DNA from 2 places in the Cytobacillus sp. QJM3NY_8 genome. Region 1 is predicted to be linked to the other one. Evidence: a T-box and tRNA genes for the amino acid it is inferred to sense, from the RefSeq annotation. Region 1 holds a T-box; the other holds one or more tRNA genes.
The links. The T-box of region 1 lies ahead of AC0VZ9_RS21670 (valine--tRNA ligase). A T-box ahead of a tRNA ligase gene usually reads a tRNA of that ligase, here a tRNA-Val.
Positions count from the first base shown of each region.

Region 2: it encodes a tRNA-Val, which carries the amino acid that the T-box ahead of AC0VZ9_RS21670 (valine--tRNA ligase) is inferred to sense. The anticodon was not compared.

Region 1 covers NZ_CM149681.1:4,206,400-4,210,808, forward strand. Annotated here, with positions in the region: gene AC0VZ9_RS21670 (valine--tRNA ligase) at 1-1,769, opposite strand, end outside; T-box leader at 1,825-2,081, opposite strand; gene AC0VZ9_RS21675 (hypothetical protein) at 2,321-2,512, shown strand; gene ysxE (spore coat protein YsxE) at 2,526-3,584, opposite strand; gene spoVID (stage VI sporulation protein D) at 3,694-4,409, opposite strand, start outside.
Region 2 covers NZ_CM149681.1:4,472,445-4,476,853, reverse strand. Annotated here, with positions in the region: rRNA gene AC0VZ9_RS22970 (23S ribosomal RNA) at 1-1,653, shown strand, start outside; rRNA gene rrf (5S ribosomal RNA) at 1,906-2,022, shown strand; tRNA gene AC0VZ9_RS22960 (tRNA-Val) at 2,032-2,107, shown strand; tRNA gene AC0VZ9_RS22955 (tRNA-Thr) at 2,128-2,203, shown strand; tRNA gene AC0VZ9_RS22950 (tRNA-Lys) at 2,347-2,422, shown strand; tRNA gene AC0VZ9_RS22945 (tRNA-Leu) at 2,438-2,522, shown strand; tRNA gene AC0VZ9_RS22940 (tRNA-Gly) at 2,531-2,605, shown strand; tRNA gene AC0VZ9_RS22935 (tRNA-Leu) at 2,612-2,700, shown strand; tRNA gene AC0VZ9_RS22930 (tRNA-Arg) at 2,716-2,792, shown strand; tRNA gene AC0VZ9_RS22925 (tRNA-Pro) at 2,800-2,876, shown strand; tRNA gene AC0VZ9_RS22920 (tRNA-Ala) at 2,886-2,961, shown strand; tRNA gene AC0VZ9_RS22915 (tRNA-Met) at 2,980-3,056, shown strand; tRNA gene AC0VZ9_RS22910 (tRNA-Ile) at 3,074-3,150, shown strand; tRNA gene AC0VZ9_RS22905 (tRNA-Ser) at 3,164-3,256, shown strand; tRNA gene AC0VZ9_RS22900 (tRNA-Met) at 3,275-3,348, shown strand; tRNA gene AC0VZ9_RS22895 (tRNA-Asp) at 3,352-3,428, shown strand; tRNA gene AC0VZ9_RS22890 (tRNA-Phe) at 3,454-3,529, shown strand; tRNA gene AC0VZ9_RS22885 (tRNA-Gly) at 3,544-3,617, shown strand; tRNA gene AC0VZ9_RS22880 (tRNA-Ile) at 3,622-3,698, shown strand; tRNA gene AC0VZ9_RS22875 (tRNA-Asn) at 3,713-3,787, shown strand; tRNA gene AC0VZ9_RS22870 (tRNA-Ser) at 3,793-3,883, shown strand; tRNA gene AC0VZ9_RS22865 (tRNA-Glu) at 3,888-3,959, shown strand; gene AC0VZ9_RS22860 (hypothetical protein) at 4,047-4,244, opposite strand.

The DNA of each region.
Region 1 (4,409 bases):
ATGTTCATTAATGCAAATCGGGATGCATTCCAGATTTTATTGGCAAAGTTCCATGTTGCCTCAACCTTTTCCATACTGAAGCGCAGATCCTGTCCCGGCGAACTTCCTGTAGAAAGGAAATAGCGGAGTGAATCAGCACCATACTGATCAATTACATCCATTGGATCAACGCCATTTCCAAGGGACTTACTCATCTTGCGTCCCTGTGAGTCACGAACAAGACCATGAATTAATACATCCTGGAATGGACGCTCCCCTGTAAATTCGAGACCTTGGAAGATCATTCGTGATACCCAGAAGAAAATGATGTCATAGCCAGTCACCAAAGCAGCAGTCGGATAGTATCTCTTGAAATCTCTTGAGTCTGTATCCGGCCAGCCCATTGTTGAAAATGGCCATAGAGCTGAACTGAACCAGGTATCCAAAACATCTTTGTCCTGTTCCCAGTTTTCAATATCTTCTGGTGCTTCGTGCCCTACGAAAACCTCACCTGTATCTTTGTGGTACCAGGCCGGGATCCGATGCCCCCACCAAAGCTGGCGTGAAATACACCAGTCACGAATATTTTCCATCCAGCGCAAATACGTTTTTTCAAATCGCTCTGGAACAAAGTTTACTTTTTCCTCTTTAGTTTGAAGAGCGATGGCTTCATCAGCAAGAGGCTGCATCTTTACAAACCATTGTGTTGAAAGGTAAGGTTCAACAACTGCGCCGCTGCGCTCTGAATGGCCCACAGAATGCATATGCTCTTCAATTTTGAAAAGTACTCCTCCGTCCTGAAGATCCTTCACGATTTGCTTGCGGCATTCAAAGCGGTCCATACCTTGGTATTTACCGGCTCGGCTGTTCATTGTGCCGTCTTCATTCATTACAAGAATTCTTTCAAGATTGTGGCGGTTTCCTATTTCAAAATCATTTGGGTCATGAGCCGGCGTAATTTTTACTGCGCCGGATCCGAAATCCATTTCTACATAATCATCTGCAACAATCGGAATTTCGCGTCCTGTGATCGGCAGCTTAACCGTTTTGCCGATTAAATGCTTATAGCGGTCATCTTCCGGATGTACTGCTACAGCTGTATCGCCAAGCATCGTTTCAGGGCGTGTAGTGGCAATTTCGATATGTCCTGAACCATCCGTTAAAGGATATCTCATATGGTAGAAGGCACCCTGAACATCCTTATAAATAACTTCGATATCAGAAAGAGCCGTTTTTGTAGACGGATCCCAGTTAATAATATACTCGCCGCGATAAATCAATCCTTTATTATAAAGTGAAACGAAAACTTCTCTTACAGCTTTTGAAAGGCCTTCATCCAGTGTAAAACGTTCGCGGCTGTAATCAAGGCCCAATCCAAGCTTTGACCATTGCTGGCGGATATGGCTGGCATACTCCTCTTTCCACTTCCATGTTTCTTCTACAAATTTTTCACGGCCTAAATCATAGCGGCTTTTGCCGTCATTGCGAAGCTTTTCTTCAACCTTTGCCTGAGTGGCGATGCCCGCATGGTCCATTCCTGGAAGCCATAGAACATCGTATCCCTGCATTCGCTTCATTCGAGTAAGGATATCCTGAAGAGTTGTATCCCATGCATGACCGAGATGAAGCTTTCCTGTTACATTCGGAGGCGGAATCACAATTGTATATGGCTGCTTTGTTTCATCGTCTTTTGCTTCAAAGAATTTACCTTCCAGCCACCAGTCATACCGTCCTTTTTCAATCGCCTGCGGATCATATTTCGTCGGCATTGATAATTCATTATTATCCATGTGTCATTCTTCCTTTCTGAAAGCAATCCAAAAAAATAAAAAACTCCATTCGCCATAAAAGGACGAATGGAGTTTGCTTCGCGGTACCACCTTTTTTTCAATCACTAAAGAAAATCAGGGAAAGACATTCTTATAGAGATTGACACTTAAACAGATAACGGATTTCCCGTCTTTTACTACTTGGCTGAAGCCTTTCGCAAAAGATGCTCTAGGGCGACCTTCCAACAGTTTTGCCTGGATAACCTTTCAGCTGCTGGTTTTCCTCTCTAAAAGGCAAATCGCCATTGTACTCTTCCCTGTCTTAGCATCGATATACAATTATATATATAAAATATACTACCGAAAAAAGACTGTTATAGTCAATAAGGATACCCGAGTTTTTTATATATTATTCATTATTTCCACCGAAGTGATGATGATTTTGCCCGAAAAAGACTTCTTTAGGGGAGTTTTAAAATACTGTTATACAGGAAAGAAACGAAAATAGGCACTTTACCGAAAAATGAATCATAGAATATACATATGAACATTCGGGAAAGGGGCATGCGACAATGAGAAGAAAATATAATCCTTACACACTGCCTCCCTGGTTAAGAACTTTCAGGAATGTGTGTGCACAGTTCATAATCCCGTTCTGTGTTTTTCAAGGCATAAGAACAATTTTGCTGCCTACCACCTTTGATGTACTGCTGCTATCGCTGTTCATTCTGATTGCTATTGCTTTCCATCTTCAATTGGTTTAGGAGCCCGCATCTTTTAGCTTTGGGCTCCTTCTTGTGCTTGAGCTTCGGCAGCTGCTTTTGCTTCTTGTTTTTGCCTCTCGATCTCATCGATTCTCATTACAGCATATTCAATATTTTTCAAGAGCCAATACTGCCTTTGCAAATGCTGGACAGCCTTTCTTTCTCCCCTTTTACTCTCCCCTTTATAATATTGTTCGGCCGCCCTGATAATAGGACCCGGATGAGCAAAGTAGCTTTGAAACAGCAGCATCTCATCGTCTCTGAATGGAAAGTATTTCATATAGGTGTAAATCCACTCTACACATTCTTCTGATCTTTTTGGATAAGTTTTCAGTGTCCTTGATAAAAACGGCAATATATCATGGAGCGGCGACCCCTGTCTTGCATTTTCGAAATTCGTGAAGTACCCATATCCCCTATCATCGTAAAGAAAATGCTCGGTTGAAACTTTCCCATGGACGATTACCGTTCGTGCTTTGTCGCTTTCTTTTGTTTTTTCATACCAATCTTTAAATTTGTTTGTGGAGAATTTTAGTCCCTGGCTGACGTCGTGATAATATAGGGAAAACATTAGCTCAAAAGGAGACATATACTCTTTTCTTTCACAGGCTTCGATAAATCCCTCCAAGAACTCCTTTTCTTTCTCCCATTCCTGCAAAGTTTTTTCATAATGTTCGGTTCTGTCTTCCTTGTTTATAGGAACTTCCCTCGAGGACAATGTATGCAGTCTTGCCAATTCCCTCAGCATCTGCTGATGCCTCTCAAATCTATCCTCTTTTTCTTCATTAGGCATCCATGGCATTAAATAATATAATTCATTCTGATGGAGCACCCCATATCTTCCATCCACCGTCGGGTAAATAGGGACAATTCTGTTATAGCCTTTTTGAAAGAGGGTTTGTACATGCCTTATAAAATCTGCTCCATGCTGAGGCTTTATTTTCTTCAAGGCAAATACACCTTTGCTGCTGTATACCTTCTGAACTCTCCCAAACTCCTCTACAAAATGCGGCTCTATTGAATAATGATTTAAAATAGGGGAGACTTTCCGCAGCCGATTTTTTTCTTCCACCTTAACCACTCACTTTCCAGAATGAGAAAAAATGATGTTATTCTAAAATATATTGGTTAAACGAAAATAGCTGAGCGGGTTATTAATACCTGCTCAGCCTTTTAACCATTTAATGGGCTACCGCAACAGGAATGTACAGCACTTGCCCTTCATAAATATCCTGATTGATTTCAAGGTGATTCACCCGTAATAGCTGCTGGGCTGGTATATCATACCTTTCAGCAATGGCATCAATTGTGTCGCCGTTCTGCACAATGCAAACCTTTAGCTTAACATGTTCCTCTGTCTCTTCCTTCCGGGCAAAGAACTCTGTTAACGACATGCTTTTCTTCTTGGAGAGTTTCTTCTTCTTAGCCTCCTGTTCTGAAGAGGAGGAGGATTCCTCTGTTTCCTCATGGGTTTCCTGTGCAGCCGCTTGAACAGGCTTCTTTTCAAAGGAAGGACTATCTGATTCGGATGCTTCCGTCATTTGATAGATTTCCTGTGCGGTTGGCGGTGCTTCCTCCTCATTGCGCTGAGAAGAAAAAGATATTTCCGGTGCAGTTTTCGGAGTCTGTTCTTCTTCTTCTGGCTGCTCTTGTTTTAATTCGAGCGCCGTCGGCACTGAAGGTCTAATGACGGCCTGCTCTTCCACTTCAGGCTGCTTTCTTGCTTCTGCCTCAAATGGAATAAAAACCTCATCGGTTTCTGACTGCTCTTCCTGCGGGTCCTCTTCCCGTATATCTTCCTCGGCGCTCGAGTATACCTGTTCCTCTCTTTCTTCCTCTCTTTCTTCCTCTCTTTCTTCCTCTTCCTCTAGGTCCTGTTCTTCTTGCTGATATGACG
Region 2 (4,409 bases), 270 kb from region 1:
GCGCTTAGAAGTGAGAATGCCGGTATGAGTAGCGAAAGATGGGTGAGAATCCCATCCACCGAATGCCTAAGGTTTCCTGAGGAAGGCTCGTCCGCTCAGGGTTAGTCGGGACCTAAGCCGAGGCTGAAAAGCGTAGGCGATGGACAACAGGTTGATATTCCTGTACCACCTCTTTACCGTTTGAGCAATGGGGGGACGCAGGAGGATAGGGTAAGCACGCTGCTGGATTAGCGTGTCCAAGCAGTTAGGCCGGTAACGAGGCAAATCCCGTTACCACATAGGCTGAGCTGTGACGGCGAGGGAAATTTAGTACCGAAGTTCCTGATTCCACACTGCCAAGAAAAGCCTCTAGCGAGGGAAAAGGTGCCCGTACCGCAAACCGACACAGGTAGGCGAGGAGAGAATCCTAAGGTGAGCGAGAGAACTCTCGTTAAGGAACTCGGCAAAATGACCCCGTAACTTCGGGAGAAGGGGTGCTCATTAGGGTGAATAGCCCTGATGAGCCGCAGTGAATAGGCCCAGGCGACTGTTTAGCAAAAACACAGGTCTCTGCGAAGCCGCAAGGCGAAGTATAGGGGCTGACGCCTGCCCGGTGCTGGAAGGTTAAGAGGAGAGGTTAGCGCAAGCGAAGCTTTGAATCGAAGCCCCAGTAAACGGCGGCCGTAACTATAACGGTCCTAAGGTAGCGAAATTCCTTGTCGGGTAAGTTCCGACCCGCACGAAAGGCGTAACGATCTGGGCACTGTCTCAACGAGAGACTCGGTGAAATTATAGTACCTGTGAAGATGCAGGTTACCCGCGACAGGACGGAAAGACCCCGTGGAGCTTTACTGTAGCCTGATATTGAATTTTGGTACAGCTTGTACAGGATAGGTAGGAGCCTGAGAAGCCGGAGCGCCAGCTTCGGTGGAGGCGTCGGTGGGATACTACCCTGGCTGTATTGAAATTCTAACCCGCGCCCCTTATCGGGGCGGGAGACAGTGTCAGGTGGGCAGTTTGACTGGGGCGGTCGCCTCCTAAAAAGTAACGGAGGCGCCCAAAGGTTCCCTCAGAATGGTTGGAAATCATTCGCAGAGTGTAAAGGCACAAGGGAGCTTGACTGCGAGACCTACAAGTCGAGCAGGGACGAAAGTCGGGCTTAGTGATCCGGTGGTTCCGCATGGAAGGGCCATCGCTCAACGGATAAAAGCTACCCCGGGGATAACAGGCTTATCTCCCCCAAGAGTCCACATCGACGGGGAGGTTTGGCACCTCGATGTCGGCTCATCGCATCCTGGGGCTGTAGTCGGTCCCAAGGGTTGGGCTGTTCGCCCATTAAAGCGGTACGCGAGCTGGGTTCAGAACGTCGTGAGACAGTTCGGTCCCTATCCGTCGTGGGCGCAGGAAATTTGAGAGGAGCTGTCCTTAGTACGAGAGGACCGGGATGGACGCACCGCTGGTGTACCAGTTGTCTTGCCAAAGGCATCGCTGGGTAGCTATGTGCGGAAGGGATAAGTGCTGAAAGCATCTAAGCATGAAGCCCCCCTCGAGATGAGATTTCCCATAGCGTCAAGCTAGTAAGATCCCTGAAAGATGATCAGGTTGATAGGTCAGAGGTGGAAGCGTGGCGACATGTGGAGCTGACTGATACTAATCGATCGAGGACTTAACCAAAACGAAAAGTGGAGGCGACTGTTCAACTTCGAGAGACGTTGGAGAGCCGGCCATTCAAATCCTGTTTTTGGGATTTGGAGGGACGGATCGAAACGGCCGAGAAGTTAGGAGCCGAAGCTAGACAAGTCATTGGTGAATACTCGGCAAATGCTTCTTCATGCATTATCTAGTTTTGAGAGAATGAAAAATATGAAATTTTCTCTTGAAAAATCCTAAAAAGACGGTATAATAAAACTTGTCTTTGGAAAATAGTCTGGTGGCGATAGCGAGAAAGTCACACCCGTTCCCATACCGAACACGGAAGTTAAGCTTCTCAGCGCCGATGGTAGTTAGGGGCTGTCCCCTTGTGAGAGTAGGACGTTGCCGGGCGTTAATAATGGAGGATTAGCTCAGCTGGGAGAGCATCTGCCTTACAAGCAGAGGGTCGGCGGTTCGATCCCGTCATCCTCCACCATTAATTTAAATGTACAAGCTGCCGGTGTAGCTCAATTGGTAGAGCAACTGACTTGTAATCAGTAGGTTGGGGGTTCAAGTCCTCTCGCCGGCACCATTTCAACGAGCCATTAGCTCAGTCGGTAGAGCAGATTGCAGCATCAGTGAATTTCTACATCCGAATAGCAATCTGTGACAAAGCGTTTAGCTTTGGAACATCTGACTGCACATAACAGGCTTTAGGTAGTCTCATAAAATTATGAGCCATTAGCTCAGTCGGTAGAGCATCTGACTTTTAATCAGAGGGTCGAAGGTTCGAGTCCTTCATGGCTCACCATTTTAATTTCATATTGCGGGTGTGGCGGAATTGGCAGACGCACCAGACTTAGGATCTGGCGCCGCAAGGCGTGGGGGTTCGACTCCCTTCACCCGCACCATTCTTTATGCGGAAGTAGTTCAGTGGTAGAACATCACCTTGCCAAGGTGGGGGTCGCGGGTTCGAATCCCGTCTTCCGCTCCATTTATTGCCGGGGTGGCGGAACTGGCAGACGCACAGGACTTAAAATCCTGCGGTAGGTGACTACCGTACCGGTTCGATTCCGGTCCTCGGCACCAGTAGAATTTAACATTGCGCCCGTAGCTCAATTGGATAGAGCGTTTGACTACGGATCAAAAGGTTAGGGGTTCGACTCCTCTCGGGCGCGCCATTATATACGGGGAGTAGCTCAGCTTGGTAGAGCACTTGGTTTGGGACCAAGGGGTCGCAGGTTCGAATCCTGTCTTCCCGACCATTTATTATTGGGGCCTTAGCTCAGCTGGGAGAGCGCCTGCTTTGCACGCAGGAGGTCAGCGGTTCGATCCCGCTAGGCTCCACCATAAATATTTTAACACTTCGGCGGTGTAGCTCAGCTGGCTAGAGCGTACGGTTCATACCCGTGAGGTCGGGGGTTCGATCCCCTCCGCCGCTACCATTTAATTCATCGATGCTGGACCTTTAGCTCAGCTGGTTAGAGCAGACGGCTCATAACCGTCCGGTCGTAGGTTCGAGTCCTACAAGGTCCACCATTTTCATTTATACGGAGGAATACCCAAGTCCGGCTGAAGGGATCGGTCTTGAAAACCGACAGGCGGGTCAAACCGCGCAGGGGTTCGAATCCCCTTTCCTCCTCCATATATTTAATAATATTATCGCGGGGTGGAGCAGTCCGGTAGCTCGTCGGGCTCATAACCCGAAGGTCGCAGGTTCAAATCCTGCCCCCGCAATCTGGTCCGGTAGTTCAGTTGGTTAGAATGCCTGCCTGTCACGCAGGAGGTCGCGGGTTCGAGTCCCGTCCGGACCGCCATTTTTACAAAAAATAAATAATATGTGGCTCAGTAGCTCAGTCGGTAGAGCAAAGGACTGAAAATCCTTGTGTCGGCGGTTCGATTCCGTCCTGAGCCACCATTTTAGAACCTTATGCGGGTGTAGTTTAGTGGTAAAACCTCAGCCTTCCAAGCTGATGATGAGGGTTCGATTCCCTTCACCCGCTCCAAAATGGGCCTATAGCTCAGCTGGTTAGAGCGCACGCCTGATAAGCGTGAGGTCGATGGTTCGAGTCCATTTAGGCCCACCATTTTATATTATTGTTCCGCAGTAGCTCAGTGGTAGAGCATTCGGCTGTTAACCGAACGGTCGTAGGTTCGAATCCTACCTGCGGAGCCATATATGGGGAAGTACTCAAGTGGCTGAAGAGGCGCCCCTGCTAAGGGTGTAGGTCGGGTAACCGGCGCGAGGGTTCAAATCCCTCCTTCTCCGCCATATTGGCCCCTTGGTCAAGCGGTTAAGACACCGCCCTTTCACGGCGGTAACACGGGTTCGAATCCCGTAGGGGTCATACAAAAAAGCTGTCAACAATTTGTTGGCAGCTTTTTTGTTGTCTTTTCTGTTCCAGCCTGCCCTCGGTTAGTTGCTTCTCTGTTTTTTAATCAAACCTCTCTTCTGCCTTGCTTAATTTATTGCCTGGATTATTCAAATCGATTTCAGAAGATATTCCCGTATAGGGGCCTCTAAACATATCCCCGGTGGCCATAATCTTTCCATCCGGTGCTTCAAATATCGGAATTCTTATTTCATCTTTTGATGCCTCGTTTAATAAAAATTCCTCTTCTTTATTGCTCAAAATATTATTCTCCTTTCATTTTTTGCTTGCATACTTTGTTTTATTTTGTCTAAGTTTACCGGAGATTATGTCGAAGACTGTTAGATTGGGCAGAATGCTATCGGTTTTTAACGGGATTTGAATGTTGTTGTCATAAAATTAAAAAAACTTTTACAAGGATTTTTC